2 regions of the Macrococcus sp. CoH-51_TC_04 genome follow, and region 2 is predicted to be linked to the other one. Evidence: riboswitches for the same ligand, from Rfam matches in the RefSeq annotation. Region 2 holds a riboswitch; the other holds the start of a gene.
What was found. Region 2 has a riboswitch for S-adenosylmethionine ahead of ACZ2V4_RS05030 (methionine ABC transporter ATP-binding protein). Riboswitches for the same ligand answer to the same signal wherever they lie in the genome.

Region 1: linked by a shared signal. The riboswitch ahead of ACZ2V4_RS03870 (hypothetical protein) and the one ahead of ACZ2V4_RS05030 (methionine ABC transporter ATP-binding protein) in region 2 are both predicted to bind S-adenosylmethionine.

Annotation. Positions count from the first base shown of each region.
Region 1 is NZ_JBVGOY010000002.1:186,947-190,149, reverse strand. Features, by position in the region: gene ACZ2V4_RS03880 (hypothetical protein) at 1-112, shown strand, start outside; gene ACZ2V4_RS03875 (zinc-dependent alcohol dehydrogenase) at 292-1,443, shown strand; gene ACZ2V4_RS03870 (hypothetical protein) at 1,510-1,731, opposite strand; SAM riboswitch class I at 1,805-1,906, opposite strand; gene ACZ2V4_RS03865 (hypothetical protein) at 2,005-2,535, shown strand; gene ACZ2V4_RS03860 (hypothetical protein) at 2,659-2,907, opposite strand; gene ACZ2V4_RS03855 (hypothetical protein) at 2,904-3,104, opposite strand.
Region 2 is NZ_JBVGOY010000004.1:4,618-7,820, forward strand. Features, by position in the region: gene ACZ2V4_RS05025 (phospholipase D family protein) at 1-1,158, shown strand, start outside; SAM riboswitch class I at 1,239-1,344, shown strand; gene ACZ2V4_RS05030 (methionine ABC transporter ATP-binding protein) at 1,418-2,434, shown strand; gene ACZ2V4_RS05035 (methionine ABC transporter permease) at 2,424-3,089, shown strand; gene ACZ2V4_RS05040 (MetQ/NlpA family ABC transporter substrate-binding protein) at 3,104-3,203, shown strand, end outside.

The sequences.
Region 1 (3,203 bases), on a different contig from region 2:
GGGTAATACTGATTTTGATGCACCGGGTCTAAAGGGGAGAGAAGACGAAACTTATGAAAAAGCGGCCTTTGGTGGAGCGGATTTTAATGATGCTAGGAATTTAAAGAAATAAAGATATTATGATAGTAACAGTAATCCTTACTTTTAAATTTTCTTACTTACTCCGCCACCGTCTCTCTTCTATTGTATGCTTGCTTAGGCATACACTTTCATAAAATACATGTTTTGAAATATGTAAAAGAGGTATATAGTAACAGATTCAAAATTTGTACTAGATGGGGGTTTCTATATATGAAAGCAGTAACTTATCAAGGACACAAGAAGATGGTAACGAAAGAAGTCGAAGATGCTAAGATTATCGAATCCACTGATGCGATTATTAAGATAACAGCTTCAGGTATTTGTGGATCAGATTTACATTTATATCACCAAGGTGATTTATTCATGGAACCTGGTTTTGTTATCGGACATGAACCTATGGGGATTGTCGAAGAAGTAGGTAAGGATGTAAAGAACCTGAAGAAGGGTGATCGTGTCGTTATTCCTTTTAATATTGGCTGTGGTGAATGTTTCTACTGTCAGCATGACATGGAATCTCAATGTGATAATTCTAATGAGACGCCTGCTAACTGGAAGTTAGATAACGGCGGATTATTTGGTTTCGGTAACCTTCATGGCAATCATTGGGGTGGACAGGCAGAGTATTTAAGAGTACCACATGCTGACTTCTCTTCATTTAAGGTGCCAGATAATAACTTAAAGGATGAGCAGGTATTATTCTTATCAGACGTTGCACCTACTGCATACTGGAGTGTAGAACATGCAGGCGTTAAACCAGGAGACACTGTAATTGTGTTAGGTTGTGGTCCTATTGGATTAATGGCACAGAAGTTCGCAAAATTAAAAGGTGCTGAAAGAGTTATTGCAATCGATAATGTACAACACCGTCTTGATCATGCGAAAAAGTATAACGGTGCTGAAGTGTATAACTTTGATGAAGAGAAAGAAATTGGAAAGTTGCTTAAAGAAAAGACACAAGGTGGCGCAGATGTTGTCATTGACTGTGTAGGTATGGACGGGCAACAATCAAGTCCAGAACCGAAGTTATCAAGACGTTCTCAGCAACGTGGCACAATTAGCCCGATCATTACAGCTGCTGAATCTGTAAGAAAATTTGGTACAATCCAGCTTACCGGAATCTACGGTACTCCTGCAGATAATTTCCCGCTTGATCTGATCTTTAACCGTAACGTTAGGGTGACAAGTGGACAAGCACCTGTAATTCACTTGATGCCTAAACTCTATCAGATGATTAAAGACGAAGTATTTGATCCTACAGAGATCATCACCCATACTTTCCCGCTAGAAAAAGCTGATGAAGCTTATAAAGTATTCGATAAGAAGAAAGACAACAATATCAAAGTTATACTTAAGCCTGAATAGATGATAGCAAGCGTTTAAATATAGAAGGAAATCTCAGTGATGATCAATCACTGAGATTTCCTTTTTCTATATATGCTCTATCGTAATCTTTAGGCCCTCTACGACAAACTCTATTTTCTTCTCTCGTTCTTTACTGACGGAAGGAAGCTGGTGCTCTGTTTCGATTTCTCTAAGTTCACGTTCCAGCTCATTGATCTTGCCGACCTTATGCATATTAGAAGCATAGGAATTCGGCTTTCTCTTTCTTACCTCATACAATTCTGCTAATACATCTGCTCTTGTTCTCATACAAAACACTCCTTATAAAATGATTACAATAAAAATAAGCTCATCTTAAAGTAAGAAGAGCTTTGTTAAGAACTTCTTATCTTTCAAGATTACATCTTGTTGGAATTAGCACAGTGCATAAGCCTGCTGCTGAGGTTTCATAGGGCCAAGTCCCTCCACCTACTCTAAATAAGATACGAGCTATTTTTTTGTATATTTATTATAACATACTTTGCTAAAGTTGAAAAATATATATATTATTAAAATATGGATTATAGTGGAAGGAGTGACACCATGTCATCTATTATTAGTGCTGGATATGATATTTTAAATAAACAGTTGTCGCCATTCATGCAGTTTAAGAATCAACATCGCGTGAGGTTTTACGAATCGCGTTTAACGTATTTTAAATATCGAAGATTAGTGGGTCATATCTTTGGTGGAGATGTTAATTTATTATATTTATCAAGTGCCTACAATAAATGTAATTTCAGGTTATGGACAGTATTGAATATTTCAAATTATCAGGAATATAAGATAGAACAGAAGCACTATGATCTAGTAGTGATGATGGCGAATATTAATCATCTGAGTCAATCAGATGCGGTAAACTATATCAAATATACGAAAGTTAAAGAAAACCATCCATTTATCAGTTATTTGTATAACGAGCAGACTTTCATTAGACTCAGTCCATTCTATATTGATATCATCTCTGAAGATACATCAGTCATTGAATGGATCAAGCGTGAGTTTGAACGAGAATATGCACACGACTTCGATATAAATGAAGTGATATCGGAAGCAGAGTGGTATGGTAAGTAACGAATAAGACAATTAAAATTATAATCGCATAGAGTATAATTGTACTCTATATCGTGTCTGGCATTATTGCGTGGATATATGTGAAAAATAACCATCCCATAAATAATTTATGGGATGGTTATTTTAATTCATACGTTGTGTAAATATTAATATAAATATTAAAAGTAACAGCAATGAATATAAAAAGGCTTTACCTGTATGTTTTTCCAGCGTTGCTTTATAAAGCAGTGTAGTCACTAAACCAACTGCTGCAATGTCCATAACATATTCAAACACAGGGATAAATATTTTAATTATTAAACCAAGTCCTAATAACCCTAGGAATATATTTTGTACCATTTCAATTTTATTTTTCTTTTGCTCTTCAATCATTCCGGAACCTTCTTTCTAATATAGAATATATATACAAACACGCTTAAGAAGAAGTAGTAAAATGCACATACACCGAGGCCATCGACATATGCTTCTGATAAACTTCTATTTCCTGTCGCTGCAAATATCAAGCTGCCAGCGACCCAAACGATGGATATGATTATAAAGTTGAATAAGAATAAGACTTTAATCACCATTATCAAGACTCCTAACAGTATTTTCTATATTTTAACAAAAAAATAAAAAATATTAAATTATAGTCTATCTTTTTCGTACAAGTTGATTATAATAATAGT
Region 2 (3,203 bases):
GGACAAAAAAAATTCACAAAGCTGACAGAAACACTGACGCAAGCATTGATTGATAAGAAAAAGGAAAGTCCCAATATTCGCATCTACATGTTGACAGATCCCATCAATTCTTTTTATGGAAGCTATACACCAGAGCACTACAGAAAATTGCGCGATAACGGTATCGTACTCTATGAAACGAACCTTGTGAAACTAAGAGATTCCAATCCACTTTATTCCGGGTTATGGCGTCCGACATTAAGATGGTTCGGTAATAATGAGAACGGAATAATCACGAATATATTTTCTAAGGACGCACCAAATGTTACTGTAAGAGGATTCGGCAGATTGTTGAATATGAAAGCGAACCATAGAAAAACACTGGTCACTGAAGATGCAGCAATAATCTCAAGTAGTAACCCCCATGATCCGAGTGCCCATCATCAGAATATTGCAGTAAAAGTGACAGGTAAGCTACAGGAAGATTTGATAAAAAGTGAAGTGAGTGCACTTAATATGAGTGGCAGTAAGCTGTCCGCAAGTGACTTTAATATTACGCACCGTGCATATAGTAGTGACATGGACTATACTACAACATTAGTCACAGAAGGTAAGATTAAAGCTGCACTGCTCGAACAGATCAATATGACGAAAACGGGAGATCGTGTGAAAATGGGGATGTTCTATCTTTCTGACAGAGATATCATTAAAGCATTGATAAAAGCATCGAAACGAGGTGTCGGGATTCAGATGATACTGGATGTGAATAAAGAAGCATTTGGTAAGGAAAAACCTGGTATTCCAAATAAACCGGTCGCACATGAGCTAGTATCCAAATCAAATGATAGGATCCAAGTAAAATGGGCGGTAAGTCATGGTGAACAATTTCATGCGAAGTATACGTTATTCCAATATAAAGATAGCAAGACGAGTACACTGGTACTCGGTAGTGCTAATCTGACACGTCGTAATGTTGGGGACTACAATATGGAGACAGATGTTATTATTAGTGGACGCAGTGATCTTCCGGTCTTCCATCGACTGAATCGGGAATTTAGTGCGATGTGGAATAATGAACAGGCTTATGTTACAGACGATTATGAAGTGAAGAAAGATCCGTCATTTATTAAAGATGTCATATACAGAGTCCAAGAATTTACAGGAATATCAAGTTTCTAATATAAAAAAAGTTGAGTAAATTCTGAAAATACATTGACTTATAAATCTAACCCATGTAATATAAAAAACAACTTAATCATATTTTATCAAGAGAGACAGAGGGATATGGCCCGACGAAGTCTCAGCAGCAGACTCTTTAGAGAGCACTGTGCTAATTCCATCAAGCTTTAGCTTGGCAGATAAATGTTGACCGTCAAACGCTCATTTAGCTCAGGCTAAGTGAGCGTTTTTTATTTTAAGGAGGAAAGAATGAATGGGAATTATTGAAGTACGAGACGTGACGAAGGTTTATCGCACGAAAAAAGGTGACATCAATGCTTTAGACCATGTCAGCTTAACTATTGAAAAAGGTCAGGTCTTCGGTATTGTAGGATATTCAGGTGCGGGTAAATCTACTTTACTTAGACTGATCAATCGACTTGAAAAACCGTCGACAGGTCAAGTGTTTGTTGAAGGTAATGAGATTACAGCATTGAAAGAAAGTGCGCTTAGAAAACAGCGACAGAATATTGGAATGATCTTTCAGCAGTTCAACTTATTTAAATCGAAAACAGTCAGTGATAATATCCGATATCCATTAAAGCTGACAAAGAAATATAGCAAGCAGGAAATTGAGGCGCGAGTGGATGAACTCTTAAACTTTGTTGGCCTGAGTGACAAGAAAGATGACTATCCAAATCAACTTTCAGGAGGACAGAAGCAGCGTATTGGTATTGCAAGAGCCCTTGCAACTGAACCGGATATCTTATTATGCGATGAAGCAACGAGTGCCCTGGATCCAGAGACAACAGACGATATCCTGGAATTACTCAAGAAAATTAATCAGCGGCTCAATATTACGATCGTTATTATTACCCATGAGATGGAGGTCGTCAAAAAGATTTGTGATGAAGTGGCTGTAATGGAAAAAGGGAAGGTTGTTGAGCAGAATAAAGTGTTCGAGTTATTCACTTCACCGCAGCATGCAACAACAAAACGATTTGTCCACAGTGTGCTGAATGATGATATCCCTAAAGATATTGACATTAGTAATCGACGTTTATATCGTTTTATATTCAATCATGAACAAATATTAAAACCGGCACTAAGTGAAGTTGGACGTCAGTATCATGTAGATTTCAATATTTTATACGGCGGTATAACGGAGTTAACCGATAAGTTATTTGGTAATTTACTGATTGAAGCGGTCGGACAACCAGAACATATAAACAGTGCGCTAGACGATCTCATACAAAAAGGCATTAAAGTAAAGGAGGTTGAAGGATTTGAAAACTGATATTACGACGTTCTATCCCGTTATTATCGAACAGACAATTAATACACTGATCATGGTTGCGATCACGTTAATCTTTGCAACGCTCATTGGACTACCAATTGGCATACTGCTTTATGCAACAGCAAAAGGTAATATACTCGAGAATAAAGTAGTGAACAGTATATTGAACGCCATTATTAATACGATACGCCCAATACCTTTCATCATATTTCTAGTAGCATTGATTCCGATAACCCGAATTCTAGTCGGGACATCTATCGGCATCTGGGCAGCAATATTTCCGATGACACTTGCAGCCTCGCTTTCTATCGCTCGAATTGTAGAAAATAACATCGTGTCTGTAGATAGAGGAGTCATTGAAGCAGCTGAAGCAATGGGATCAAGCAAGTTCGACATACTGTTCAAAGTACTCATCCCAGAAGCGGCAGGCGCTTTAATATTAGGTCTTACATTTACAACTGTATCTTTAATAGAATTCTCAGCTGTGGCAGGACTTGTTGGTGCAGGTGGAATTGGATATTTAGCATTTACTTATGGATATCAAAGATTTGACGTGCTGATCATGTTTATAACAGTCGTCATTCTGATTATATTAGTACAAATTACACAATTTATCGGTAACAAAGTAGCAAGCATATATACAAGTAGATTATAAAAGGAGAAAAAAATATGAAAAAATTATTGGTATTATTATTATCGTTAGTGGTTGTACTTGCAGCATGTGGAGGAAAAGAGGATAAAGATAAGACAGTAAAAATCGGTGTTACAG